DNA from 3 places in the Halomonas sp. ABH4_019 genome. Region 3 is predicted to be linked to each of the others. Evidence: predicted binding sites of a transcription regulator. Region 3 holds the regulator's gene; each other region holds the start of a gene.
The links. Region 3 encodes sigma-54, which starts transcription at its own class of promoters, with help from an activator protein. Its sites were predicted from a motif close to TGGCACNNNNNTTGCTNT; they were not measured.
Positions count from the first base shown of each region.

Region 1: ACXAFN_RS14790 (ammonium transporter) is a predicted target of sigma-54. The motif match lies at 7,828-7,845, and genes of this name have one in related genera.
Region 2: ACXAFN_RS01875 (nitrate reductase) is a predicted target of sigma-54. The motif match lies at 7,582-7,599, and genes of this name have one in related genera.

Region 1 covers NZ_JBSWWC010000003.1:519,728-529,398, forward strand. The annotation lists gene pyk (pyruvate kinase) at 1-1,092, shown strand, start outside; gene ACXAFN_RS14760 (hypothetical protein) at 1,089-1,226, shown strand; gene ACXAFN_RS14765 (secondary thiamine-phosphate synthase enzyme YjbQ) at 1,324-1,761, opposite strand; gene ACXAFN_RS14770 (serine hydrolase domain-containing protein) at 1,861-2,853, opposite strand; gene ACXAFN_RS14775 (extracellular solute-binding protein) at 2,997-4,139, opposite strand; gene ACXAFN_RS14780 (chloride channel protein) at 4,129-5,835, opposite strand; gene ACXAFN_RS14785 (GFA family protein) at 5,971-6,399, shown strand; gene ACXAFN_RS14790 (ammonium transporter) at 6,570-7,778, opposite strand; gene ACXAFN_RS14795 (aminotransferase-like domain-containing protein) at 8,031-9,428, opposite strand; gene ACXAFN_RS14800 (LysE family translocator) at 9,528-9,671, shown strand, end outside.
Region 2 covers NZ_JBSWWC010000001.1:410,530-420,200, reverse strand. The annotation lists gene ACXAFN_RS01905 (PhoH family protein) at 1-533, opposite strand, end outside; gene nirD (nitrite reductase small subunit NirD) at 1,054-1,509, opposite strand; gene nirB (nitrite reductase large subunit NirB) at 1,684-4,188, opposite strand; gene ACXAFN_RS01890 (NAD(P)/FAD-dependent oxidoreductase) at 4,185-5,525, opposite strand; gene ACXAFN_RS01885 (CmpA/NrtA family ABC transporter substrate-binding protein) at 5,763-6,794, opposite strand; gene ACXAFN_RS01880 (ANTAR domain-containing response regulator) at 6,791-7,384, opposite strand; gene ACXAFN_RS01875 (nitrate reductase) at 7,732-9,671, shown strand, end outside.
Region 3 covers NZ_JBSWWC010000003.1:318,615-328,285, reverse strand. The annotation lists gene ACXAFN_RS13845 (ATP-binding cassette domain-containing protein) at 1-38, opposite strand, end outside; gene ACXAFN_RS13840 (KpsF/GutQ family sugar-phosphate isomerase) at 256-1,242, shown strand; gene ACXAFN_RS13835 (KdsC family phosphatase) at 1,257-1,814, shown strand; gene lptC (LPS export ABC transporter periplasmic protein LptC) at 1,819-2,403, shown strand; gene lptA (lipopolysaccharide transport periplasmic protein LptA) at 2,400-2,930, shown strand; gene lptB (LPS export ABC transporter ATP-binding protein) at 2,927-3,652, shown strand; gene ACXAFN_RS13815 (RNA polymerase factor sigma-54) at 3,806-5,206, shown strand; gene hpf (ribosome hibernation-promoting factor, HPF/YfiA family) at 5,318-5,629, shown strand; gene ACXAFN_RS13805 (PTS sugar transporter subunit IIA) at 5,637-6,122, shown strand; gene rapZ (RNase adapter RapZ) at 6,155-7,054, shown strand; gene ACXAFN_RS13795 (HPr family phosphocarrier protein) at 7,059-7,328, shown strand; gene pmbA (metalloprotease PmbA) at 7,599-8,939, opposite strand; gene yjgA (ribosome biogenesis factor YjgA) at 9,067-9,570, shown strand.

The DNA of each region.
Region 1 (9,671 bases), 200 kb from region 3:
CTGCTGCTCGACGACGGCCGGCTGGTGCTCGACGTGGTGAAGGTCGACGGCAGCTCCATCCACACCCGCGTGGTGGTGGGCGGCGAGCTGTCCAACAACAAGGGCATCAACAAGCAGGGCGGCGGGCTGTCCGCCCCGGCGCTGACCGACAAGGACAAGGCCGACCTGGAGACCGCGGTGAGCATCGGCGTCGACTACCTGGCGGTGTCCTTCCCGCGCAGCGCCGCCGACATGGTCGAGGCCCGCGAGCTGCTCGGCGAGGCCGGGGCCGACATCGGCCTGGTGGCCAAGCTCGAACGCGCCGAGGCGGTGGCCGACGACGCCACCCTGGACGGCATCATCGAGGCCAGCCAGGCGGTGATGGTGGCCCGCGGCGATCTCGGCGTGGAGATCGGCGACGAGGCGCTGATCGGCACCCAGAAGCGCATCATCAAGCACGCCCGCAGCCTCAACCGCGCGGTGATCACCGCCACCCAGATGATGGAGTCGATGATCGAGGCGCCGCTGCCGACCCGCGCCGAGGTGTTCGACGTGGCCAACGCGGTGCTCGACGCCACCGACGCGGTGATGCTGTCCGCCGAGACCGCCGCCGGCGACTTCCCGGTGGAGACCGTGGAGGCCATGGCGCGGGTGTGCCTGGGCGCCGAGCGCGAGCGCATCGCCCAGTCCTCCGGGCACCGCATCCACGAGGGCTTTTCCAGGATCGACGAGACCATCGCGCTCTCGGCCATGTATGCCGCCAACCACCTGACCGGGGTGGCCGCCATCGCCTGCATGACCGCCACCGGCTACACGCCGCTGATCGCCTCCCGGATCCGCTCGGGGCTGCCGATCGTCGGGCTGGCCCACAACCCCGTCGCCCAGCGGCGCATGGCGCTGTATCGTGGGGTGATCTCGCTGCCCTTCGACACCAGCGAGATGGACGCCACCGAGCTCAACGATCGGGCCATGGCGCTGCTGGTGGAGCGGGCCATCGCCGAGCCGGGCGATCACGTCATCCTCACCCGCGGCGATCACATGAACGCCCACGGCGGCACCAATACCCTGAAACTCCTGACCGTAACTAGTCCTCCCTACGGGAAAACCGGATGAGCAAGATCGGTTTTAGTGGTCTCGGCATCATGGGCCGTCCCATGGTGGGCCACCTGCTGTTACAGGCCTGCGCCGCCAACGGTGGCATCGCCCAGGCCCTGGAACGGCTCGCCGACCACGAGATTGAGGGCTGAGGCGTCAATCGCCGGCGGCCGGGAGGCGTGTCGATCCACCAGGATGTTCTCGGAAGGGCCCGATCACGCGCGTGGAGGTTGTCGGGCCGGAACCCTGTTATCGATCCTCGGCCTGGCGCCCGTTGAGGGTGGCGATGAGTCGCCGTCCGCCGCCCTGATCCCGATGTTCGCCGAGCCAGATGTCCTGCCAGGTGCCCAGTGCCAGGCGGCCGTCGCGCACCGCCAGGGTCAGCTGGGTGCCGAGCAGGCTGGCCGCCACGTGGGCGGGCATGTCGTCCGGGCCCTCCAGGGTGTGGCGGAAGTAGGGCAGGTCGCCGGGCACCAGGTCGCGCAGGAAGGCGTCCAGATCGTGGCGCACGTCCGGGTCGGCGTTCTCGTTAAGGGTCAGCGAGGCCGAGGTATGGAGGAGCTGCAGGTGCAGCAGGCCGACCTCGAGCTCCCCCAGGCCGGGCAGGGCGCGCGTGATCTCGTCGGTGATCAGGTGGAAGCCCCGTTCGCGCGGGGCGAGGCGAATTTCCTGCTGGTCCCAGAACATGATGCTCTCCCTTGGCGTGGTGGGCGCTCAGGATAGGCGAGGACGACCCGCGACGACACCCCCGGGCCTGGCCTCGATTCCGGCTGAAGAGGGGGCGTCTCAGGCGTCGCGGCCTGCGTCGGCCAATCGCAGGATGGGGCCATCGAGCAGCCGCATGAGGTCGCCGAAATAGCCGGCCGACCGGGCCGGGCGGTTCGGGTCGGAGGTGATGGCGACGGCCAGGCCGCGCTCCCGATGCGCGGCGATGACCTGGCCGCCATAGCCTCGGGCCAGGACGTAGCCGCTGTCGCTGATGAACCAGCCATAGCCGTAGCCCATGCCCGAGTAGGGGGAGCGCGCGCGGGGCTCGATGGAGGCGTGGATCCAGTCGGCGGGGATGACCTGCCGGCCGTTGAAGCGGCCGTCATCGCGCATCAATCGGGCCAGCGACAGCATCGCCCGGGGCGTCAGCGCCATCCCGTTGCCGCCGAGGTAGTAGCCCTGGGGGTCGCGGACCCAGGGCGGGATCTCGAGCCCCATCGGTTCCCCGAGCCGCCGGCGCGCGAGCTCGAGCAGGCTCTGGCCCGAGGCCTCGGCCAGGGCGGCGCCCAGCACATGGGTGGTGCCGGTCGAATAGATCATGCGGCCGCCGGGCGTCGCCACCATGGGCCGGGTCAGGGCATCGGCCAACCAGTCGGACGAGGCCACCCAGGCCCCGTATTGCGCGCCCGAGGTGCTCTCGAGCCCGGCCTGAAGCGTCACCAGGTCCTCCAGCGTGAGGTCGTCGACGCCCTCGGTGGCATCCGGCGGCACGATCGAGGGCGAGACGTCGACGAGGCGGCTGGTGACCGACCGGATCTCGCCCCGGGCGATGCAGCTCCCCAGCAGCAGCGCCACCCAGGACTTGATGGCCGCCAGCGCGTCCAGGCCCGGGCCCCTCGGCGCTTCGGCGACCAGCAGCCGGTCGCCGAGCTGGACCTGCAGCGAGTGCAACTGGTCGAGGCCGCCGAGGGCCTGGTCGATGTCGTCGCCCTGCTGGCCGAACGCGAGCGTGGTACAGGGCGCGGCGAGACCCGCGAGGGCCAGCTTGGTGAAGGCGCGGCGAGTGATCATGAGATGCGATTCCATTGCTTGGGGCGTCGAAGAGAGCCGCCGGGCCGAGACCGGCAGGGCTTCAGAGTGGATCGCGGATTCTCGGCCGGGTTCCGGTGCCGACATCCCGGGGCGGCGTACACGGCGTCCTGCGGCCACTCTTTTCAGTCGCCGCCGGTCTCGCCCAGCAGCGCGGCGCGGAAGTAGTCGCCGATGCGCTCGTGGGTCCGCGCGTACCAGGTCTCGTCCTTGGCCACCGCCCCCTGGGCGTTGAGCGGGTGGGTGGGGATATGCAGGCGCATGTCGATGCCGCTGTCGGCGTGGGTGGTGATGCGCTCGGTCGCGCTGTGCCGCGACGGGCCGTAGGGAATGTAGCGGGTCAGCGCCGCCTGGCGCTCGGTGGCGGTGGCGTAGCGAATGAAGCGGCGTGCCGCCTCGGGATGGGAAGCGTGGCGCGGAATCGCCCACACCTCGTGCTCCTGGACCTGGCCGTCCCAGAGGATGGCGATTGGCGCGTCGCGGTTGATCATGGCGTCGAAGAAGCGCCCGTTGTAGCCCGAAGCCATGGTCACCTCGCCGTCGATCAGCAGCTGCGCGGGCGTGCTGCCGGTCTCCCACCAGCGCAGGCCCTCGAGGCCGGCCAGCCGGGTGAGTGCCAGCGACAGGCCCCGCCGAGTGCTGAGCAGTCGGTACAGTTCCTCGTGGGGCACGCCGTAGGAAAGCAGCGCCCACTCGAGGTTCACCGAGGGCGTGCGCTGCAGGGCTCGGGGGCCGGGGAAGCGTCGCTGGTCGAAGAGGTCGGCGATCTCGGTGGGGCGGCGCCCGGGGAAGGCGTCGGGGCGATAGGCGACCACGGTAGCGAACACCGAGTGGGTGAGGCTGCAGGCCCCGAAGGCGTCGTCGATGAAGTCGCGCTCGGCGGGCGTGCCGTCCGGGGCCGGGGCGGCGAGATCCCGCTCCAGCGGCGCCAGCAGGCCCGCCTCGCAGGCCGCCATGGCCTCGCTGCGGGTCATGTCGATCACGTCCCAGGGCACGTCCTGCTGGGCCACCGCGCGGCGCAGCGCCGCCAGGCCGCCGTCGTAGCGCGCCACGGCGACCGGGATGCCGGTGGCCTCGGTGAAGGGCGCGAACAGCGCCCGTTGCTGGGCCCGCTCGTAGGCGCCGCCCCAGCTCAGCACCGTCAGCGGTTCGGCTGCCGGCGCGGCGGCGGGATCGCCCCGGGCCGGCGCCGACGGGCCCGGCATCGGCAGGGCCGGGGCGAGCATCAGGGTCAGGGCGAGGGCGCCCAGGCGTCGTCTAGCCCGCACCGTGTTCCTCCCGTCGGAGTTCGTCGCTGTAGCGCAGGAAGGCCCGGGCGATGCTCGCCTCGAAGACCACGCCGTGGAAGACGTCCTGCTCGTCGACCACGGCGATGGCCTCGCCGGTCATCTCCTGCAACTGGCGCATGGCCATCCAGACCGAGGCCTCGGGCCCCAGCACCGGGCGCGGCGTGGTCGGGCAATCGGCGATCGGCGCCGTACCCTGGCCGGCCTCGCGCATCACCTCCAGGTCGGCCAGGGTGAGGCTGCCCCGGTAGCGGCCCTTGGCGTCCACTCGGTAGGCCTCCCCGTGGCCCGACTGGCCCAGTGCGCGGACGGCCTCGTCGACCGAGGTCTCGGGGCGCAGGCGCACGCCCTCCTGGCTCAGCAGGTCGCCCAGCCGCGCGTCTTCCAGTACCGCCCGGCTGCGCCCCGAGGACAGGTCCAGGCCCCGGGCCGTCAACTGGATGTCGAACAGCGAGCGGCCGAACAGCTGGGCGGCGATGGGGCTCGCCAGGGTCACGCTGGCCAGCGCCGCGGTGGTCAGCGCATAGCTGCCGGTGAGCTCGAAGACGATCAGCAGGCTGGTCAGGGGCGCGCCGATCACCGGCGCGGTGACCGCGACCATGCCGCAGATGGCATAGAAGACGAAGGTATCCTGGGCGCCGCCGACCATCGCCACCAGGGTGCCGCACAGGGCCCCGAACAGCGTGCCGATCACCAGCGCCGGGCTGAAGATCCCGCCGCCGAAGCCCATTCCCAGGCACAGCGCCGTGGCGCCCAGCTTGAGCAGCATCACCACCGCGAGCTCGACCCCGCCGAAGGCCCCGGCGATGGTGGCGAAGCGCAGCGTCTCCTGGCCCATGCCGAGGATGTCGGGTACCCACAGCGCGGTCACGCCGAGCAGCGCCCCGGCCAGCGCCGGGTGCAGCGGGGCGGGCAACGGCAGGCGCCTGGCCAGCCGTCCCACGCCGAGGATGGCGTTCATGTAGCCCCCGGCCACCAGCGCGCCCAGCCCGCCGATGGCCAGGAAGACGGCGAACTCCCAAGGGCGGGGGATGGCCAGGTCGACCACGTGGAAGAGCGCGCCGCGGTCCAGCACCTGGGCGGCGATCACGTGCCCCACCAGGGCGGCGGCGGCCACCGGGGCGAAGGCCCGCAGCGCATAGTGGCGCAGCACCACCTCGTGGGCGAAGACGATGCCGGCCAGCGGCGCATTGAAGGCGGTGGCGATGGCCGCGGCCACCCCGCAGGCGATGGTGATGTTGTCCTCGGAGCGGCCCAGGTGCAGCAGCCGCGCGCCCGACGAGCCGAGGCTCGCGCCCATGTGCACCAGCGGGCCGTACTGGCCCACCGAGGCCCCGGCGCCCAGCGACACCAGGCCAGACAGGGCGGAGAGCGCCCCGGCTCTGGGCGGCAGCCGGCCGCGCCGGGTCTGCACGGCGGCGATGACGTCGGCGGGGGTGTGGGGGCGGCCCTCGGGAATGGCCCGGTGCAGCTGGCCGACCACCAGCCCGCCCAGGGTCGGCACCAGGACGGTGGCCACCGCCAGCCATTCGGGATGGGCGAGCATCATGCGCCCGCGCGGGGAGATCAGCAGCAGGTCGTTGAGCCACAGCACCGCACTGACGAAGCCCACGGCGGCCAGCGCCGCCACGCCGCCGATCACGCCGCCCAGCGCCACCAGTCCCAGAAAGCGCAGCACGCCCCGTGCCCCGCGGCCCTCGACTTTCCCTGTATCCGGCTTGGTCATGTAACAAGGTGTAGGCGCTGGGTAAGGGATGGTCCACCTCGGCGGCTACACTGAACGGGCATCCGATGGAGACACGGGAGGTGGACGATGAGTCAAGGCTATCGCGGCGGCTGCTTCTGTGGCGCCGTCCAGGTCGAGGTCGAAGGCGAGCCAGAGGCCATGGGCTATTGCCATTGTGAGTCCTGCCGACATTGGTCGGCCGGCCCGGTGAATGCCTTCAGCCTCTGGAAGCCCGATGCGGTGCGGATCGCTCGGGGGGAAGAGGCGCTGGAAAGCTACCAGAAGACGTCCGCCAGCCGGCGCCGCTGGTGTCGGCACTGCGGCGGGCACGTGCTGACCGAGCACCCGGAGATGGGGCTGGTCGATGTCTATGCGGCGCTGCTGCCCGAGCTGGCCTTCGCGCCCCAGCTGCACGTGCACTACCAGGAAGCGGTACTGCGCATTCCCGATGGCTTGCCCAAGATGAAGGACGTGCCGGCGGAGCTCGGCGGATCCGGGGAGACGCTGGAGGAGTGAAGGGGGAGGGGGATGAGGGATGAGGTACGAGGGGCAAGGAGCGAGGGGAAAGGAGCGAGGGGAAAGGAGCGGGAGAAAGAGGGGAGGCCTAGGGTCAGGAGGCCCAGGGCGGGATTCGGGCATGGAACGCGGGGCCGGCTGGGCCCCGCGTCGTCTCGATTCGCGGCGATTCAGTCCAGCGAGGTGGCGCCGATACGGTGGATGCTGAGGTCGGCGCCGTTGTATTCCTCTTCCTGGCTGAGGCGCAGGCCGCAGACCTTGGCCACCAGGCCGTAGACCACCAGGCCGCCGATCACCGCGACCGCCACGCCGGCCAGCGAGCCGATCAGCTGGGACATCAGGCTGACGCCGCCGAGGCCGCCCAGACCCGCCTGGCCGAAGATGCCTGCGGCGATGCCGCCCCACACGCCGCACACCCCGTGCAGCGGCCACACGCCCAGCACGTCGTCGAGGCGCTCGACGCGTTCCTGGGCCCACTCGAAGAGCCACACGAACAGCGCGCCGGCCACGCCGCCGGTAATCAGCGCACCGATGGGGTGCATCAGGTCGGAGCCGGCGCACACCGCCACCAGGCCGGCCAGCGGGCCGTTATGGATGAAGCCCGGGTCCTTCTTGCCCAGCACCATGGCGACCAGGATGCCGCCGACCATGGCCATCAGGCTGTTGACCGCCACCAGGCCGCTGATGCTGTCCAGCGTCTGGGCCGACATGACGTTGAAGCCGAACCAGCCGATGGTCAGGATCCAGGCGCCCAGCGACAGGAAGGGGATGTTGGAAGGCGCGAAGGCCACCACCTTGCCGCCGCGATAGCGGCCGCGGCGGGCGCCCAGCAGCAGCAGCGCCACCAGCGCCACCCAGCCGCCGAAGGCGTGCACCACCACGGAGCCGGCGAAGTCGTGGAAGCCGGCGCCGAAGGTGGCGGCGAGCCAGTCCTGCAGGCCGTAGTTGCCGTTCCAGACGATGCCCTCGAAGAACGGATAGACCAGCCCGACGACCGCCCCGGCGGCGACCAGCATGGGGTAGAAGCGGGCGCGCTCGGCGATGCCCCCGGAAACGATGGCCGGGATCGCCGCGGCGAAGGTCATCAGGAAGAAGAACTTCACCAGGGCATAGCCGTGGCCGGCGGTCAGTTCCTCGGCGCCGGCGAAGAAGTGGGTGTCGTAGGCGATAAAGTAGCCGACGAAGAAGTAGACCAGCGCCGAGACGCCGAAGTCGGTCATGATCTTGACCAGGGCGTTGACCTGGTTCTTGTGGCGCACCGTGCCCACCTCGAGGAAGGCGAAACCGGCGTGCATGGCCAGCACCATGATGGCGCCGATCAGGATGAATAGCGTGTTGGCGCTCTGGGTCAGGGTCTCGACGGCACTCGTGATATCCACGGGAATGATCTCTCCTGATGCATGGGGAAATGGCAAGATTCACAGGAGATAAGCAATTAGTGTTCCGTTCTGGCGCATGCTGCGCCATATCAGTGCTTTCTCGGCACCGACACGGGGCGAGCGAGCCGCCACGTGACGAAGTTGCACCCTGGTGGTGCCGTTTTGCGTCGCCATGCACGCTTGGGGTGAATGGCGCGCGCCGCCGCGCTCAAGGAGTGCACGCCGTCCTCCGGACCGGGCCTGGAGGCCGACCTACAGGGTCTGCCAGGGCGAGGAGGGCGGCTCGGAGAGCAGCTCGTCGACAATCGTCAGGGCGCGTTCCAGGGTCTCGCGGGTCTCGGCCGGGCCCAGGCACAGCCGAATGGCCTGGGGCGCCGGCTCGCTGCCCATGCAGAAGGGCTCGGGGGTGGAGACCTTGACCCCGCGCCGGGCCAGCAGCGCCTGCACCTCGCTGCTGCGTCGTCCCGCCGGCAGCGGCAGCCAGATCAACGACGAGCCCTCGCGGCACAGCGGAGCGTAGGGGGAAAGGCGGTCCAGTGCCAGGCGGCGGCGGGCGGCCAGCTCGTCGACCTGCCAGCGCAGCAGCTCGCGGCTGTCGGGATCCTCCATCCAGCGGCAGGCGGCTTCCACCATCAACGGCGGCACCATCCAGCTCTGGGCGCGCAGGGCCGAGCAGAGGCGTTCCTGCAGCTGCTCCGGCACCGTGAGGCTGCCGATGCGCAGCCCGCCGGCCAGCACCTTGGAGGTGCTGAAGATATGCAGGGTGCGCTCCGGTGCCAGGTCGATCAGCGGCGTGCCGCGCTGGGCCTCGGGCAGGTACTGCACGGCATCCTCGATCAGCCAGATATCGTGCTCGTGGGCCAGGGCCGCCAGCCGCTCGCGGCGGGTTTCACTGAGCCGAGCGCCCGTCGGGTTGTTGAGGTCCGGGGTGGTGTAGAGCAGCCGCGGCGGCTGGCGGGCGCACAGCCGGGCCAGCGCCTCGACGTCCAGGCCGTCGGCGTCCATCGGCACCGCCAGCGGACGCAGGTGAGCCTGCTGGGCGGCGCAGACGAAGCCGGGGTAGGTAAGGGCATCGGCGGCCACCAGGTCGCCCGGCTGGGCGAGGGCATTCGCCACCAGGTGGATCCCGTGCTGGCCGCCCTGCGTGATCAGCAGGCGCTCGGGGTCGTCGGGCAGGCCGAGGCTGCCCTGCCAGGCGGCGATGCGCGCCCGCTGGGCCTCGCTGCCCGCCTCGTGCTGATACTCGGTGGCGTCCTGCAGGGCCTCCGGCGAGGCGGTGATGCCCTCCAGCGCCCGCTTGAGGCCCCGGGCGCGCAGCGGATGGGGCGGCGGCAGGCTCATGCTGATGTCGATGACGCCGTCGCCCGCCGGCTGGCCGGCGCGGAAGAAGGGTACCGGCGCGTCCTCGGCCGCTCGGCGCACGTAGGTGCCGCTGCCGACCCGGGACTCGACCCAGCCGTGGCGCTGGGCCTCGGCATAGGCGCGGGTGATGGTGCCCACGGTGACGCCCAGGCGGTCGGCCAGCTGGCGCTGGGGCGGCAGTTTCGCGCCCGGGGCCAGCTCGCCGCTGTCGATCGCTTCGGCCATGGCCTCGGCGATACGGCGGTAGCGCGGGCCGCCGTCGGGGAGCTCGGGTGTCCAGATTGTCATGGTGACAATAAAACCTTTGACGCCGTTATTGTGCCCATTATGCTCAGAAAAGCCGGCATAAATAAACCCATTCACCATAATTGTAGGGGTACAATTTCGATGGACACCCTGGCCGCCTTCGGGCCCGCGTCGCTGTTCATGATCTCCATGACCATCACGCCCGGCCCCAACAACGTGATGCTCACCGCCTCCGGCGCCAACTACGGCTTCCGGCGCACCCTGCCGCACCTGCTGGGCATCCTG
Region 2 (9,671 bases), on a different contig from region 3:
TGGCCTGCCTCGGGATAGACGCGGGCGCCGCCGAGCATGGCGTCGCTGTCGTCGAAGGCGCGATCGGTGAGGTAGTCCTCCACCGGCACGCTCAGGGCCGCGGCCTTGACCCGCAGGTTGATGTCCTTGGTGACGAGGATCACCGAGGCGTCGGGGCGCTCGTCGCGCAGCCGGCAGGTCTCGGCCAGCAGGCGGTTGTCGGGGCTGTCCTCCAGGTGTTCCGGGGTCTTGAGATCGTCGTAGCAGAGCAGCCGCAGCCGCCCCTCGGGGCCGGTGAGGCGCGGGATGGGAATGCCGTCGCGGATCTGGCCGAGATCGACGTTGGTGGTGAGGTCCGAGAGGGTCCGGCTGACCTGCCGGGCGGTGCGGGCGATCTCGCGGATGCCGTTCTTGTGCTTGTCGAGCTCCTCGAGCACGGTCATGGGGATCACCACTTCGTGCTCATCGAACTGATAGAGGGCGGCGGGGTCGTGGATCAGGACGTTGGTGTCCAGCACGTAAAGCCGGGTGGCTTTCTTGTCGATGCGTACCATCGGCGCAGCTCTCCTGATAGTCACCGGATCGACGTCAAAGATGACGCCTCGATGTCGACACTGTCAGCGCGGGGTGTCAGTTCCGTGACAGGCGCGACGTGCAGGGCTGTGGGATAGTGTCGTGCTCACCTCCGTTTTCATGGGACCGTCACAAGCGGCTTTCGATTCCAGCATGGCCCAATCCCGTTGCTTTGCACAATCGTTCGACTCAACGCTAGGCAATGTCTGAAAACTGTCTGCGCTCGGCTATACCGCGTTAAAAATCAGCTCAAAGTCCTCATTTACACCCCGTAAACTCCGGCTTCTCGCTGATTTTTGCCTTGTCTAGCCTTCGCTCGCCGACTTTTCAGACAACGCCTAGTCAGAGATCCGTTGCACGGATGGCAGGCGCATGAAGAACAGGCTAATCGCGGTGGAGAGGCTGGGCCGTGTGGCATGGCGGCTCAATGAGCCGCCAAATTCAATTGCTTACCTCTAATGCGGGATACGGAATACCGGCGAGCCGCCCTCTGGCCGTGGCTCATGCCAGGATCTGCACCTCGTCTCCTTCGAGGCGCAGCGACCAGGTCTGCAGGCGGACCGCCTCGTCCTCCAGGCACTGGCCATCGGTGAGCCGGAAGTGTTGCTTGTACAGCGGCGAGGCCACCACCGGCGCGCCCTGGACGTCGCCGACGATGCCGCGGGCGATGACGTTGGCGCCCGAGAAGGGGTCGCGATGGTCCACGGCGTAGAGCTCGGGCGAGTGGCCGGGCTGCGGCGTGTTCGAGCCGGGTACTGTCTTTTCCGGCGTGTTCGGGCCGGGTAAGGAACCCTCCGGCGTGTTCGGGCCGGGTAAATAGAACAGCGCGACCTGGGCCGGGCCGTCGGCGGTCTCGATCCAGGCGGCGACGCCGGAGTGGGGGACCAGGTCGGCCTTGGTGCACAGGGTCTGCCAGGTCTGGGTCATGGTCGTGGCTTCTGCGGTTGCGGTGGACATTAGGGATTCCTCGTAACTCACTGCCGGAAGTCAGGGAGATGAGCGCCGGGGACAAGCCTAAGCGAGGGGTTTTTGGCCATGGATGGCCAAAGTAGCGCCCATGGATGGGTTCATAGCGCCCTCGCGAGGCTTGTCGCCGGGCAAGCTCATCCCGGTGATTGCACGATTGATGCCTTACGCGGGCCGCAGCTGGCCGCGCTCCTCGGTCACGATGATGTCCGGATCGGGGCGCGCGTCGTTGACGAAGCTGCGGAAGCGCTTGAGCTTCTCGGGATCGTTGATGGCGCCGGCCCACTCGCACTCGTAGTTGTCGATGACGGTCTGCATCTGTGCCTCGAGCTCGTCGCCGATCCCCAGGCTGTCCTCGAGCACCACCTCCTTGAGGTAGTCGAGGCCGCCTTCGAGGTTCTCGCGCCACACCGAGGTGCGCTGCAGGCGGTCGGCGGTGCGCACGTAGAACATCAGGAAGCGGTCGATGGCCTGGATCAGCGCCGCGTCGTCGAGGTCGGTGGCCAGCAGTTCGGCGTGGCGCGGGCGCATGCCGCCGTTGCCGCACACGTAGAGGTTCCAGCCGTGCTCGGTGGCGATCACGCCGACGTCCTTGCTCTGCGCCTCGGCGCACTCGCGGGTGCAGCCGGAGACCGCGAACTTGAGCTTGTGCGGCGAGCGCAGACCCTTGTAGCGGTGTTCGAGGTGGATCGCCATGCCGACGCTGTCCTGCACCCCGTAGCGGCACCAGGTGCTGCCCACGCAGGACTTCACGGTGCGCACCGACTTGCCGTAGGCGTGGCCGGTCTCGAAGCCGGCCTCGATCAGCTCGCCCCAGATGTCGGGCAGATCCTCGAGGCGGGCGCCGAACAGGTCGATGCGCTGGCCGCCGGTGACCTTGGTGTAGAGCGCGTACTTCTGCGCCACCTGGCCGAGCACCACCAGCTTGTCGGGAGTGATCTCGCCGCCGGGGACACGCGGCACCACCGAATAGGTGCCGTTCTTCTGCATGTTGGCCATGAAGGTGTCGTTGGTGTCCTGCAGCGGGATGTGCGCGGCATCGGTGATCGGCTCGTTGAAGCAGGAGGCCAGGATCGAGGCCACCGCCGGCTTGCAGATATCGCACCCCAGGCCGTGGCCGTGCTTGTCGATCAGCTCGCCGAAGGTCTTGATGCCCTCGACGCGGACGATGTCGTAGAGCTCCTGGCGGGTGTGGGCGAAGTGCTCGCAGATCGACTGGTCGACCTCCACGCCGCGGGCTTCGAGCTCGTGGTCGACCACGCTCTTGAGCAGCGCCGCGCAGCCGCCGCAGCCGGTGCTGGCCTTGGTCTCGGCCTTGACGCTGCCCAGGTCGGTGGCGCCGGCGTCGATTGTCGCGCAGATCGACCCCTTGGTGACGTTGTGGCACGAGCAGATGGTGGCGCCGTCGGGCAGGGCGTCGGCGCCCAGGGTCGGCGCGCCCTCGGTGGAGGGCAGGATCAGCGCCGCCGGGTCCTCGGGCAGTTCCATGGCGTTGGCGTAGTACTGCATCAGGGTGTCGTAGTAGGCGTTGTCGCCCACCAGCATGGCGCCGAGCAGCTTCTTGCCGTCGCTGGAGACCACCAGCTTGCGGTATTCCTGCTTGATCTCGTCGAGGTAGCGGAAGGTCCGCGCGCCGGGGGTCTGGTTGCCGTGGGCGTCGCCGATGGCGCCCACGTCGACGCCGAGCAGCTTGAGCTTGGTGCTCATGTCGGCGCCCTCGAAGGTCAGCTCGCCGCCCAGCAGGGTATCGGCGGCGGCCTTGGCCATCTGGTAGCCGGGGGCCACCAGGCCGAAGATGCTGTTGTTCCACAGCGCCACCTCGCCGATGGCGAGGATCGCCGGGTCGCTGGTCAGGCAGTGATCGTCGATCACCACGCCGCCGCGCTCGCCCATTTCCAGCGAGCAGTCGCGGGCCAGCTCGTCGCGAGGCCGGATGCCCGCGGAGAACACGATCAGGTCGGTTTCCAGCACCTTGTCGTCCTGGAACACCATGCGATGGAAGCTGGCCTCGCCGTCCTCGATGTGCTGGGTGGCACGGTCGGTGAGCACCTGCACACCGAGCGCCTCGATCTTCTCGCGCAGCAGCTCGCCGCCCTCGGCGTCGACCTGCATCGGCATCAGCCGGGGGGCGAACTCGACCACGGCGGTATCCAGCTCGAGGCCGCGCAGGGCATTGGCCGCCTCGAGGCCCAGCAGGCCGCCGCCCACCACCACGCCGGTGGTGGCGTTCTCGGCCGCGGCGCGGATGGCGTCCAGGTCGTCCAGGGTGCGGTAGACCAGACAGTTGTCGCGCTCGTGGCCGGGAATCGGCGGCACGAAGGGGTAGGAGCCGGTGGCCAGCACCAGCCGCGCGTAGGGATAGCGGCCCTGGTCGGTGACCACCTCGCCCTTGTCGCGATCGATGGCGGTGACCGTCTCCGAGAGGCGCAGCTCGACGCCGCCCTCGGCATAGAAGTCGGCGTCGCTCATGGCCAGCGATTGAGCGTCGCGCCCCGCGAAGTATTCGGAGAGGTGGACGCGGTCGTAGGCGCGATGGCGTTCCTCGCCGAACACCGTGATGCGGTACTGCTCGGTGGCGCCGCGTTCGATGAGTTGCTCGACCAGGTGATGGCCGACCATGCCGTTGCCGATGATGATCAGCTGGGGTTTCGCTTGGCTGGGCGTGTTCATGCGGCTTCCTCCTGCGGGGAGCTGTCCTGATGATGAGGCGTCGTGGTTGTCGTGTCGTCGAGCAGGGCCTTGGCGTCGGCCTGGCCGAACAGCAGCGCCTGGCGACAGGCGGAGAGGTCGCGGCCGGCTAGCGACTGCTCGAAGTACCAGGGGCCGGCGGCGGTGTCGCCGTACAGCACGGCGCCCTCGAGGCGTCCGTCGCGCAGCAGCAGCCGGCGATAGTCGCCGTGTTCGGGATCGTGATAGGTCAGTACTTCATGACCGTCGTCGACCTCGAGGGCACCGAAGGAGTACAGCGACACGCCGCTGACCTTGAGCTTGGTGGCACAGGGCTTCTCGACGTAGCGGGCCTGTGCGTCGCCGTCGGCGGTCGTCTCGCTGGCCAACCGGGCGGCGAGCACCTCGACCTGGCGCCAGATCGGCTCGACCAGCCCGAAGGTCTGGCCCTCGAACTCGCAGCATTCGCCCAGCGCGTGGATCGCCGGGTCGGAGCTGGTGAGATGGGCGTCGACCACCACCGCGCGGTTGACCTCGAGCCCGGCCGCCTGAGCCAGCGCCACGTTGGGCGCGATGCCGATGGCCACCACCACGCACTCGGCGGGCAGCCGACGGCCGTCGGCCAGGCGGGCGGCGATGACATGACCGCGGCCGTCGTCTTCCAGGTGATCGAGCTGGCCCCCGGTGACGATCTCCAGGCCGCGGCCGGCGAGTTCGCGTTCGAGCAGGTCGGCCGCGGTGGCGTCGAGCTGGCGGTTCATCAGCCGGTCGTTGCGCTGGACGATGCTCACCGTCATGCCACGCTTGCGCAGGCCCTCGGCGGCCTCCAGGCCCAGCAGGCCGCCGCCGATGACCACGGCCCGGCCGCCGTTCTCGGCGGTGCGGGTCAGGGCCGCGGCGTCGTCGAGGTCGCGGAAGGCACGCACGCCGTCGAGCTCGAGCCCGGGGATCGGCGGCATGGCGGGGCGCGAGCCGGTGGCCAGCACCAGGCGGTCGTAGGCGATCTCGCGACCGCCGTCGGTGGTCAGGCGCCGCGCCTCGCGGTCGATGGTCTCGACCCGCTCGCCGAGCACCAGCTCGACGCCGTGTTCGGCGTACCAGGCGGCGTCGCGCAGGGTCAGGGCCTCGCGTTCCATCTCGCCGGCCAACAGCGGCGAGAGCAGGATGCGGTTGTAGGCCGGGCAGGGTTCCTCGCCGACCAGGGTGATGCGGCGCGGCGCGCCGTCCCGGCGGACCAGGCCTTCGACCAGCCGCTGGCCGGCCATGCCGTTACCCACGATCACGAGATGATCGATGGGGTCTGGCGCTGCCTGAGCCCTGGTGGAGCCATCGGAGCACATGGGATTACCTCCTGAAACGCAGAAGACGCCTCGACGCGCCCCGTCGGTGGGGAGCGTGGAGACGTCTTCGTCTGGCATTCGATGTGCGATCGCCGTTGACCGCCGGGGGCCTCGGCCCTCCGTTCGATCAGTAACAATCAATTATCGGGCCAATTCCTGTAAAAATCCTTTTAATACATTATGTTGGGTTGTAAATCTTTCGCGCGGCGGGAGCGGAGCCCTGCCCCCGACCGAGCATCATGCACAGCCCTGGTGCGTGGCGGCATCGAAATGCACGGGGCTGTAGCAGGCATCGAGCCGCTCGCGGTCGACGGGCGCCTCGAGCTGGCGGGCCAGGTGCGTCGCCATCGAGCTCAGTTGGCCGGCCTCCGGGCGCAGCTGGGAGAATCGCTGGTCCACCGGCGCCTCGCTCAGCGGCAGGGTCGGCAGGTGGTCCAGGGCGCGATCCAGATAAGGTGGCAGCGCCAGCCAGTCCCGCGCCTGACGGCGATTCGCCGGGGAGGTGGCCAGCCAGTCGGCGGCGGCGACCAGGGCGCGGATCATCGCCGCCAGGGTGGCCGGGTGGCGCTCGGCCCAGCCGCGGGTCACGCCGAGCACCTTCTCGGGATGGTCGGGCCACAGCTGGGCGCCGGTGGCCACGACGTGGCCGCCGCCGCGGTGCGCGGCCTGGCTGCCCCAGGGCTCGCCGACGCAGAAGCCGTCGATGCGCCCCTGTTCCAGCGCCTCGACCATGCGCGACGGTGGCAGGGCCACCAGTTCGGCGTCACGGTTCGGGTCGATGCCGCCGAGGGCCAGCCAGTCGCGCAGCTGGTAATGGTGGCCGGAGAAGGGATGCACCATGGCCAGGCGGGGTCGCGGCGCGCCGCGGTGGCGCAACCGGTCGGCGAAGTCTCGGGCGTTGACGGCGGGATCGCGGCCCCCGGGGGTGGCGTCGAAGGGGGTGGCCATGCCCTCGGCCCAGCGGTGCGACAGCACCAGGGTGTTACCGTTGCGGCCGAGCACCAGCGGCGCCAAGACCTCGCAGGGCGGGCCCGAGGCGCCCAGGCTCATGGCCAGCGGCAGGGGGGCCAGCAGCTGGGCGCCGTCGAGCAGCCCCGCGGCGAGCTTGTCGCGCAGGGTCGACCAGGCGCTTTCCCGGGACAGGGTGACATCGAGTCCCTCGGCGGCGAAGAAGCCGCCTTCCCGGGCGACGATCGGCAGGACGGCGTCCAGCAGCGGGACGAAGCCCAGGGTCAGGCGGGGGCGCTCGGGGGCGCGGGACATGCTCATTGGCCTTTCTCCAGTCCTTCGAGGATATCGATCACGCTGTTGGCCACCTCGCCGATACGCTGACCGCGATCCATGGCCAGCTTGCGCAGCATCTGGTAGGCCTGCGGCTCGTCGCAGTTCTGGTGCTTCATCAGCAGGCCCTTGGCGCGTTCGATGCGCTTGCGGTCGGCGAGCTGGTTGCGCGCACGGTCGAGCTCGGTGCGCATCGACTGGAAGGCATCGAAGCGCGCCACGGCGACCTCGAGGATCGCCTTGACCCGGCTCGGTACCAGGCCGTCCACCACGTAGGCGCTGACGCCGGAGGCCAGCGCGGCCTGCATGGAGTCGGGATCGTGCTGGTCGGCGAAGAACACCACCGGGCGCGGATTCTCGCGGTTGAGCAGCGACATGCTGTCGAGGGTGTCGCGGTCGGGGGATTCCATGTCGATGATCACCACGTCGGGGGCATGGCGGGCAACCATCTCATTGAGGCTGGCCGGGCTCGAGAGGTGGCAGATGACCTCGTGTCCTTCCTGGCCGAGGGCCTCCTCGACCATGGCGGCGCGTACGCTCTCATCGTCGACCAGCAGGATTCGCAGTGGCTGGGGCATGGGGTCTGGCTCGTGATGGCGGAGATTTACCAAGGATATGCAACTTTCATTCCAGACGGTGCGTGCGCCGGTGTCGGCGGTCCACCATCCCCGGTTTGCACCGTCGGGGTGCGAGGCGGGCGTTCGGCGCCGCCGGCTGGTGCAAGATGCCTCGCCAGGGATCGGATCAGCCCCGCCAGGGCGGGGCTTGCCGGAGATGGCACGCCCTTTGCTTGAGTCTAGCCAGACCAGGTATATCATCCCGGGCCGCCGCGTCGGTGGTCCATGGCAACGACGCCCACCCTTGCGCTTACCCGGCGCAGCGGTGGGCGTCGTCGTTCCGGGACCCGCGATCGAGGAGCGCACTTATGCATCAAGCTCGAACCACTTGCCCCTACTGCGGCGTCGGCTGCGGCGTGAAGGTCGACATCGAGGATGGGCGCCTCACGGGCGTTGAAGGCGACGGCGACCATCCGGCCAACTACGGGCGGCTGTGCGTCAAGGGCTCGGCGCTGGCCGAGACCCTTGGCCACCGCGGCCGCCTGACCCAGCCTCGGGTCGACGGCGTCGAGGTCGACTGGGACACCGCGCTCGATGCGGTGGCCGACCGTCTCCGGGCCACCCGCGAGCGCGCCGGCGACCATGCCGTGGCGGCCTACCTCTCGGGCCAGCTGCTCACCGAGGACTATTACGTCGCCAACAAGCTGTTCAAGGGCTTCCTCGGCACGCCGCACCTGGATACCAACTCGCGGCTGTGCATGGCCTCGGCGGTGGCCGCCTACAAGCGTTCGCTGGGCGCCGATGCCGTGCCCTGCAGCTACGAGGACCTGGAGGAGGCCGAGCTGGTGGTACTGGTGGGCTCCAACCTGGCCTGGAACCATCCGGTGCTCTACCAGCGGCTGCGCACCGCCAAGAGCCGCAACCCGCTGATGCGAGTGGTGGTGATCGACCCGCGGGTCACCGACAGCTGCGAGATCGCCGATCTGTACCTGGGCCTGGCGCCCGGCAGCGATGCTCGGCTGTTCAACGGTCTGCTGGGATGGATGGCCGACAAGGGCAAGCTCGACGACATCTATCTCGAGCACCACACGCAAGGGGTCGACGAGGCGCTGGCCGCGGCCCGGGAGGACGATTGCCGCATCGAGGCCATCGCCGCCGACTGCGACGTCGACGCGGAGCGCCTGGAGACCTTCTTCTACTGGTTCGCCAGCCAGCTGCACGTGGTGACCCTTTACTCCCAGGGCATCAACCAGTCCTCGAGCGGCACCGACAAGTGCAACGCCATCATCAACTGCCACCTGGCCGGCGGCAAGATCGGCCTGCCCGGCGCCGGGCCCTTCTCGATCACCGGCCAGCCCAACGCCATGGGCGGCCGCGAGGTCGGTGGGCTGGCCAACCAGCTCGCCGCCCATATGGACTATGAGTCGCCTGGTGCTATCCAGCGCGTCACCCGGTTCTGGACCACCGAGACCCTGGTGCCGACCCTGCCCGAGGCGCCCGGCCACAAGGCGGTCGAGCTATTCGAGGCCATCGAGCGCGGCGAGGTCCAGGCGCTGTGGGTGATGGCCACCAACCCGGCGGTCAGCCTGCCCGATGCCAATCGCGTGCGCGCGGCGCTCGAGAAATGCCCGCTGGTGATCGTCTCCGAGTGCATGGCCGACACCGACCTGCTGCCGTATGCCGACATCGTGCTGCCGGCCTCGTCGTGGTCGGAGAAGGACGGCACCGTGACCAACTCCGAGCGGCGCATCTCGCGTCAGCGCGGCATGCTGCCGCCGCCCGGGGAGGCGCGCCACGACTGGTGGATCGTCAGCGCGGTGGCGCGTCGCCTGGGCTATGGCGAGGCCTTCGACTACGACCATCCCGCCGAGATCTTCGCCGAGCACGCACGGCTGTCGGGCTTCGAGAACCTTCCCGATGCCGCGGGTTCGCGGGTGTTCGATATCTCGTCGCTGGCCGGGCTGGATCGTGCGGGCTACGACGCCCTGGCGCCGATCCAGTGGCCGGTGACCGCCGAGGCGCCCCATGGCACCCCGCGGCTGTTCGAGGACGGTCGCTTCGCCACCCCGGATGGCCTGGCCCGGTTGCTGCCGGTGCGCCCGCGGGGCCCCGAGCAGTCGCTCAGCGAGGCGCGCCCGCTGCGCCTGAACACCGGCCGGGTGCGCGACCAGTGGCACACCATGACCCGCACCGCCCGGGCGCCGCGGCTGATGAACCATCGTGCCGAACCCTTCATCGACATCACCCCCGAGGATGCCGCCGCGTGCGGCGTGGGCGACCAGCAGCTGGCGCGGCTGACCGGCGCCGG
Region 3 (9,671 bases):
CGCAGGCCCGACACTTCGACGAGGGGGGAGTCACTCATCCGTTGGCATCCTTCGAGATTATCGAACATCGTATCCTAACCGGGTCCCGCGGCGCCAGCGCCGCGCCGCCACGGCTTGCGTCGGGGGCACGCAAGGGGTTCAATGGGCGCCTTTCTCGCCGGACGCGCCTCGCGACACCCGCCGGCGGCACCCGGGAGCCACGCCCAGGCCTCCCGCCCCTTGAGCCCAACCCCGCGACAGGCAACAATCATCGCCATGACTGACGAATCCTCCTCCTCCCGCGACCTGCTGGCCAGCGCCGAGCGCACCCTGCGGCTGGAGCAACAAGCCATCGGCGCGCTGATCGAACGCCTGGACGGCGACTTCGAGCGCGCCTGCGCGCTGATCCTGGCCTGTCGCGGCCGGGTGGTGGTCACCGGCATGGGCAAGTCCGGCCATGTCGGCGGCAAGATCGCCGCCACCCTGGCCAGCACCGGCACCCCGGCCTTCTTCGTGCACCCCGGGGAGGCCAGCCACGGCGACCTGGGCATGATCACCCCGGGCGACGTGGTCCTGGCGCTGTCCAACTCCGGCGAGACCGCCGAGGTGACCGCCTTGCTGCCGCTGCTCAAACGCCTGGGCACGCCGCTGATCAGCATGACCGGCCGCCCCGGCTCGACCCTGGCCCGCCATGCCGACGCCCACCTGGATGCCGGCGTGGAGCGCGAGGCCTGCCCGCTGGACCTCGCCCCCACTTCGTCCACCACCGCCTCCCTGGCGCTGGGCGACGCCCTGGCCGTGGCGCTGCTCGAGACCCGTGGCTTCACCGCCGAGGACTTCGCCCTCTCGCATCCCGGCGGCAGCCTCGGCAAGCGCCTGCTGCTCAAGGTCTCGGACCTGATGCACCAGGGCGACCGCCTGCCCCGGGTGGCGCTGGGCAGCCCGCTGCGCGACGCCCTGCTAGAGATCACCCGCCAGGGCCTGGGCTTCACCTGCGTGATCGACCCGGCGGGCCGGCTGGCCGGCGTCTATACCGACGGCGACCTGCGTCGCACCCTGGACCAGCACGGTGACCTCTCGGCGCTGACGGTGGATCAGGTGATGACCGTGCCCGGCAAGCGCATCTCGCCCGACACCCTCGCCGCCGAGGCGGTGCGCCTCATGGAGGACAGCCGCATCACCGCCCTGGCCGTGGTGGGCGACGACGGCCGCCCGGTGGGCGCCCTGCACATGCACGACCTGCTGGCCAGCGGCGTGATCTGACCCAAGGAGACCCCATGACCCTCGACGCCCCCCTGATGGACCCGCAGCTGGTCGACCGCCTGCGCCGCGTGCGCCTGCTGGCCATGGACGTGGACGGCGTGCTCACCGACGGCCGCCTCTATTTCCAGTCCGACGGCGGTGAGGTCAAGGCCTTTCACACCCTCGACGGCCACGGCATCAAGCTGGTGCAGCGCGCCGGCATCCAAGTTGCGCTGATCACCGGTCGCGACTCACCGATGGTCAGCCGGCGGGCCGCCGCGCTCGGCATCCAGCACCTCCATCAGGGCGTCGAACACAAGCTGCCGGTGCTGCGCCAGCTGTGCCAACGCCTCGACCTCGGCCTCGAGCAGGCCGCCTACTGCGGCGACGACATGCCCGACGTGGCGCCCATCCGCCAGGCCGGGGTCGGCATCAGCGTGCCCGGCGCGCCCAGCTACATCCGCCAGCACGCCGACTGGGTCACCGAACGCGAGGGCGGCTTCGGCGCGGTGCGCGAGATCTGCGACACCCTGCTCCAGGCCCAGGGCCACTGGGACGCCGTGCTCGACACCTACCTCCACGGCAAGGCCTGACGGGATGCGACTGCCCCGCCCCGGTTTCCGCACCTGGCTGTTCCTGCTGCTGCTCGTGCTGGGCGGCGGCCTGGCGCTGCTCGACCAGCGCTCCGAGGCACCGCCCGGCCCGGTGCCCCAGGACGAGGCCGGCGAGCCCGACTATTACCTGGAGGACGTCAAGCTGACGCGCTTCGACGCCCAGGGCCGCCCCCACCAGCGGCTGACCACCCCGCGACTGGTCCACACCCCGGTCGACGACGTCACCCGCCTGACCGCTCCCGACGCCCGACTGCGCGACGACGAGGGCCGCCTGTGGCTGGCCGTCGCCGAGCAGGGGCGACTGGGGGCCGGCGGCAACCCGCTGGTCCTCGAGGGCCAGGCGCGCCTCACCGCGCCCGCAGAGCGCTGGCGGCTCGAGACCGAGCGCCTCCACTACGATGCCGACGCCGGCCACGCCTGGAGCGACACGCCGGCGCGGCTGAGCCAGCCGCCGCAATCGATGCGCGGCGAGCGCTTCGACGCCTGGCTCGATGACAACCGCGCCCGACTGACCGACAATGTGCGCGGCCACCACCCGCCGAATTCCCAGGAGACCCCCGAGCCATGACGCGACCTCCCCTCGCCTCGTTGCTGGCCCTGACGCTGTTGGCCACGGCACTGGCCACCCCCGCGGCACTGGCCCTGGAGGGCGACGCCAGCGCGCCCATCCAGGTGGAGGCCGACCGCCTGGACCTCGACGACCGGGCCGGCACCGCCGTCTACCAGGGCGACGTGCACATCCAGCAGGGCAGCATGCAGCTGAGCGGCGCGCGCGTGGAGATCCAGCGCAACGATGCCGGCCAGCTGACCCGCGCCACCGCCACCGGCCAGCGTGCCTACATGGAACAGCAGCCCGCCCCCGATGAGCCGCTGGTCCGCGCCTGGGGGCGCACCGTGGTCTACCACGTGGCCGAGCGGCGCATCGAGCTGATCGACCAGGCCGAACTCCACCAGGGCGGCGACACCTTCGACGGCGGCTACCTGGAATACTTCCTCGACCGCCGGGTCGTCCAGGCCCGCTCCGACGCCCAGGGCGTCGACGAGCGCCAGCGGGTGCGCATGACCCTGGAGCCGGAACGGCAGGACGCCCCATGAAGACCCTGAGCGCCCAGCATCTGGCCAAGAGCTACAAGCGCCGCCGCGTGGTCCACGACATCAGCCTGGAGATCCGCCAGGGCCGTATCGTCGGCCTGCTGGGGCCCAACGGCGCCGGCAAGACCACCTCCTTCTACATGATCGTCGGCCTGGTGCGGGCCGATGCCGGCCGGGTCGCCATCGACGACCGCGACCTTTCGGGCAGCGCCATGCACGAGCGCGCCCGGGCCGGCATCGGCTACCTGCCCCAGGAGGCCTCGATCTTCCGCAAGCTGTCGGTGGCCGACAACATCATGGCCATCCTCGAGACCCGCGGCGATCTCGACCGGGCCGGACGACGGGATCGCCTGGAGCGCCTGCTCGAGGACTTCCACGTCACCCATATCCGCGACAACCTGGGCATGAGCCTGTCCGGCGGCGAACGCCGACGGGTCGAGATCGCCCGGGCGCTGGCCACCGAGCCCGACTTCATCCTGCTCGACGAGCCCTTCGCCGGGGTCGACCCCATCTCGGTGGGCGAGATCAAGGGCATCATCCGCCAGCTCAAGTCCCGCGAGATCGGCGTACTGATCACCGATCACAACGTCCGCGAGACCCTCGACATCTGCGATGGCGCCTACATCGTCGGCGACGGCCAGATCATCGCCGAGGGCGACGCCGAGCAGATCCTGGCCAACCAGCGCGTGCGCGACGTCTACCTGGGCCAGGACTTCCGCCTCTAAGGGCTGCGGCTTCGCAAGTCACTGATATAGCGTCGCCAACCGACGACGGGCACGCCGATTGCCATTGGCACGCTAATTGCTTAATCAGCACTTGCATGGCGCCATCCGGGCCACTAGGGTAGGAGCCTCTTCGCCGGAGGAGCGGAACCATCCATGGCCATGAAGGCATCCCTGCAACTGCGCGTCGGCACCCAGCTGACCATGACGCCCCAGCTGCAGCAGGCGATCGGCCTGCTGCAGCTCTCGACCCTCGACCTCCGCCAGGAAATCCAGCAGGCGCTGGAAGCCAACCCCATGCTGGAACTCGAGGACGATTTCGGCGAGCAGGCGGTCGGCGAGACCCCGGAAGACGACTGGTCCGACGAGATTCCCGCGGAACTCTCCGTGGACAGCGACTGGTCGGACACCTTCCAGGACGCCGGCGGCAGCGGCGAGGCCCCCGACTTCGAGCGCCAGGCCGCCGGCCAGAGCCTGCAAGGCCACCTCGGCTGGCAGCTGGCCATGAGCGGCCTCGAGGAGCGCGAAACGCGCATCGCCGAGAGCCTGGTCGATGCCGTGACGCCGGACGGCTACCTGGACCAACCGCTGGACGAGCTACGCGACGGCCTGCGCGCCCAGGGCCTTGAGGGCCTGACCACCCGGGAGATCGAGGCCGTCCTGCTGCGCCTGCAACAGTTCGAGCCCACCGGCGTCTTCGCCCGCGACCTGCGCGAATGCCTGCTGCTGCAGCTGGCCACCCTGCCCGACGACACCCCGCTGCTGCCCCAGGCCAGGCGCTTGGTGCGCCAGTTCCTGGAGGCGCTGGCCGCCAGCGACCGCCGCCTGCTGAAGCGTCGCCTGGGGCTGGACGACGAAGCCCTCGAGCGGGTCATCGCCCTGATCCGCGGCCTCGACCCGCGCCCCGGCAGCACCTACGCCGGCGACGACAACGACTACGTGATCCCCGACCTGATCGCCCGCCACACCCCCCAGGGCTGGCGGATCGAGCTCAATCCCGAGGCCATGCCGCGGCTGCGCATCCAGCCCGACTACGCGGCGCTGATCCGCCGCGCCGACAAGAGCGACGACAACCAGTTCCTCAAGGACCACCTCCAGGAGGCCCGCTGGCTGATCAAGAGCCTGACCAGCCGCAACGACACCCTGCTGCGGGTCGGCCGCGAGGTGATGACCCGCCAGATCGACTTCCTCGAGCAGGGCGAGGAAGCCATGAAGCCGCTGATCCTGGCCGACATCGCCCAGGCGGTGGAGATGCACGAATCGACCATCTCGCGGGTCACCACCCAGAAGTTCATCCACACCCCGCGCGGCGTCTTCGAGCTCAAGTACTTCTTCTCGAGCCAGGTCGGGGGCGGCGAGGACGCCCACTCGAGCACCGCGATCCGCGCCCGCATCCGCAAGCTGATCGAGGGCGAGCCCCCGCGCAAGCCGCTCTCCGACAGCAAGCTGGTGGAGCTGCTCGGCGAGGAAGGCATCGAGGTGGCCCGGCGCACCGTGGCCAAGTACCGCGAGGCGATGCAGATCCCCTCCTCCAGCCGCCGCAAGCGTCTCGGTTAGGGCCGTCGCCAGCCGCGCCGCATGGCGTGGAAAACCGCCTGGCGCGGGGGGTTTGCAAGGCACCAAAAAGGGTTACAATCGGATCACCACCCAAGGAGCAAGGAGCGTGTCATGCAAGTCAACCTCACCGGCCACCACGTGGAATTGACCGATCCCCTGCGTGACTACGTGCAGGAGAAGCTCACGCGACTCGAGCGCCACTACGACAACATCACCACCGTGCAGGTCACGCTCTCCGTGGAGAAGGAACGCCAGCAGGCCGCCTGCACCCTGCATGCCGCCGGTGCCGATCTACACGCCGAGGCGATGGACGGCGACATGTACGCCGCCATCGACGCCCTTGCCGACAAGCTGGACCGCCAGCTGGTCAAGCACAAGGAAAAGACCCAGGCCCGCGCCCAGGGCGCCGCAAGCGTCCGCTGAGCCGCCAATGTCACTCGAAGCCATCCTGCCCCCCGAGCGCGCCCTGTTCGGCGTGCCCGGGGGGAGCAAGAAGCGGGTGCTGGAATTCTTCAGCACCTTCATTGCCCAGAACACCCCGAGCCTCGACAGCCAGGAGGTCTTCAGCCGGCTGATCGGGCGTGAGCGCCTGGGCAGCACCGGCATCGGGCACGGGGTCGCCATCCCCCACTCCCGCAACCCGCATTGCAAGGCGCCCATCGCCGGCTTCCTCAAGCTCGCCGAACCGGTCGACTTCGATGCCATCGACGGCGAGCCCGTCGATCTGGTGTTCGTGCTGCTGGTCCCCGAGGAGGCCGACGACGCTCATCTCGCCCTGCTCGGCCAGGTGGCCAGCGTGATGAACGACGCCGAGACCCGCAGCGCCCTGCGCCGCGCCGATAGCCAGCGCGAGCTCCACGACTGCCTCCTCGAGGCCATCCGACGACAGGCCCCGGCCGCCAAGGGACGCGACTGAGCCCCGCGTCCGCCCCGACCAGGAGACCCGTCATGCAACTCGTCATCATCAGCGGACGCTCCGGCTCCGGCAAGTCGATCGCCCTGCAGGCCCTGGAGGATCTCGGCTTCTACGCCATCGACAACCTGCCGGCCATGCTGCTCGGCCCGCTGGTGGACGAGCTGAGCGGCGGCCAGTCGCTGCGCAGCGCCATCGCGGTGAGCATCGACGCCCGCAACCTGCCCCACGCCCTTGAGCGCTTCCCCGCGCTGCTCGAAGACGTCCGGGCCCGCAACATCCACTGCCAGGTGGTCTACCTGACCACCGACGCCCGGATCCTGCTGGAGCGCTATTCCGCGACCCGGCGTCGCCACCCGCTGACCCGGGACAGCGAGATGACGCTGGCCGAGGCAATCGACCGCGAGGAGGAGGCGCTGGCCGAGATCCGCGATCTCGCCGACCTCTTGATCGACACCTCGCGGCTCTCGGTCCACGACCTGCGCGGGCGCATCACCGACCAGGTCGCCGGCCATCGCCGCGAGGGCCTGACGCTGACCGTGGAATCGTTCGGCTTCAAGCGCGGCGTGCCCCTGGACGCCGACATCGTGTTCGATGCCCGCTGCCTGCCCAACCCCTACTGGGATCCCCGGCTGCGCGACGCCACCGGGCGCGACGCCAGCGTGATCGCCTTCCTCGAAGGCTATCCCGTCGTCGACGAGATGGCCGACGACATCCTGGCCTGGGTCGAGCGCTGGCTGCCGCATTACCGGGCCAGCCAGCGCAGCTACCTGACCGTGGCGATCGGCTGCACCGGCGGTCAGCACCGCTCCACCTACCTCGCCGAACGCCTGTCCCGCCGCCTGGCCGAGCGCCATGCCGGGGTGCGCCTGCGTCACCGCGAACTCGGCCTGCAACTCACCCTCCCCGCCCCGAACGCCGACGAGGACCGCTAGCCACGTGCCCAGCCGCAAGCTTACCCTGACCAACAAGCGCGGCCTGCACGCCCGCGCCGCCACCCGCCTGGTAAAGTGCTGCCAACCCTTCGCGTCGCGGGTCACCGTCTATCACGGCGAACAGCGGGCCGACGCCGCCAACATCATGTCGCTGCTGATGCTCGCCGCGCCCTGCGGCACCGAGCTGACCCTGGAGGCCGACGGCGACGACGGCGAGGCGGTACTCGATGCGCTGGAGGCGCTGTTCGAGGCCAGGTTCGACGAGGAAGCCTGACAGCTGGAAGCTGGAGGCTGGAAGCTGGAAGCTGGAAGCTGGAAGCTGGAAGCTGGAAGCTGGAAGCTGGAAGCTGGAAGCTGGAAGCTGGAAGCTGGAAGCTGGAAGCTGGAAGCTGGAAGCTGGAAGCTGGAAGCTGGAAGCTGGAAGCTGGAAGGCAGCGTATAACGAACCGCCCCTATGGCAAGTGCCTAGGGGCGGTTTTTCTTCAAGCTTCCAGCTTACGCCCGCGGAGCGGGCGGTTCCGGCTTATAGCGGGCGAAGCCCGGCTCAGCTGCCGGCGACCATCATCTCGTCGATCAGCCAGCTGCCGGTATGGATGCTGCCGCGGGTATCGATGTCGTCGCCGACGCCGACCAGGCCCTGGAACATGGCCGCCAGGTTGCCGGCGACGGTGAACTCCTCGACCGGATGCTGGATGCGGCCGTTCTCCACCCAGAAGCCCGCCGCCCCGCGCGAATAGTCGCCGGTGACGCCGTTGACGCCCTGGCCCATCAGTTCGGTGACCAGCACCCCGCGATCCATGCGCGCGAGCAGCGCCTCTTGGGATTCGAGCGGCGCATCGAGGCGCAGGTTGCGGGCGCCGCCGGCGTTGCCGGTGGTTTCCATGCCCAGACGCCGCGCGCTGTAGGCGGACAGCATGTAACTGGCCAGCCGCCCCTGGTCGATGAAGACGTTGTCGCGGGTCGCCACGCCGTCACCGTCGAAGGCGCTGCTGGCCATGCCGCGCACCAGCCGCGGCTTCTCCTGCAGCGAGAACCATTCGGGGAACAGGGTGTCGCCGAGGCGATCGCAGAGGAAGGAGGCCTGCCGATAGAGGGCGCCGCCGGCGATGGCGCCGAGGAAACTGCCGACCAGCCCCGAGGCCAGGCCGGGATCGAACAGCACCGGCATCCGCCCGGTGGCCGGGCGCTGGGCACCGAGGCGGCGCAGGGTACGCCGGGCGGCGCTCTCGCCCACCGCCTCGGGGGCCAGCAGCTCGCGGGGATCCCGGGCGCTGGTGTAGTCGTAGTCGCGCTGCATGCCGTGCTCGTCCTCGGCGATCAGCATGCAGGAGAGCGAGTGGCGGCTGCCGCGCTGGCTGCCCAGGAAACCGTGGCTGTTGGCATAGACGCGCACGCCCTCGCCGCTGGACAGTCCGGCACCGTCGGAGCTCTTGATGCCCGCCTGGCCGCGGCCGGCCGCTTCGCAGGCCAGGGCCAGGTCGATCGCCTGCTCGGTGGACAGCGCCCAGGGGTGGTGGACGTCGAGGTCCGGAAGCTCGCGGGCCATCAGTTCCGCCGGGGCGAGCCCCGAGGCCGGGTCCTCGCCGGTATAGCGCGCGATGGCCATGGCCTTCTCGACCACGTCCTTGATCGACGCCTCCGAGGCATCGGTGGACGAGGCACTGCCCTTGCGGCTACCCACGTAGACGGTCACCGCGATGCCCTGATCGCGGGACAGCTCGACGGTCTCGACCTCGCCCTCGCGAACGTTGACGCCCACGCCCTGGTCGACGCTGGCGCCCACCTCGCAGGCATCGGCGCCGAGCCGGCGGGCCAAGCCCAGGGCCGCCTCGGCGCGGGTTTCCAGCAGTGACTGCTGGGCGACGGCATCGAAAGCCTGTGTCATCGTCTTGACTCCTCACTCACCGACCCAGGGGCCGATACACAATATGGTCGTTTGGCCAGCCCGGCGCGGCGGGCTGGTATACTGGGCCGATACCCCACGCCCCGACTGTCACGAACCAGGACGCCGCATGACCCAGGATGATTTCTCTCCGGCCGACGAACGGCCCAGCAAGTCGCAGCTCAAGCGCGAGATGCATGCCCTCCAGGCGCTCGGCGAGCGGCTGATCGCCATGCGCGAGGCCGAACGCGCCCGCTTCCCGCTCTCCGACGACCTGCTGGCGGCGATCGAGGAGACCGGCCGCATCCGCGCCCGGGAGGCTCGCCGCCGCCACATGCAGTACGTCGGCAAGCTGATGCGCCGCGAGGACCTCGAGGGCATCCAGGCGGTGTTCGACGAGATGGACCGCGAGCAACTGCGCCGGGACCACGCCTTCCACCGCCTGGAGCAGTGGCGCGACCGCCTCATCGAGGAAGACGACGCCCTCGAGGCCTTCATCGCCGAGTACCCCGACGTCGACCGCCAGGCCCTGCGTCAGCTGATCCGCAACGCCCGCCGCGAGCGCGCCCAGGACAAGTCGCCGACCAACGCCCGCCGGCTCTTCAAGCTGATCCGCGACACCGCCGGGCTCTGACGCTCGCCCCGCAGCATCTCCCGACCCGCGAAGCCAGCGAGCGACGACGAGGCCAGGCGGCGGCGAACGAGACAGCGGAGTTTAGGTTCGCCTAAATGAGC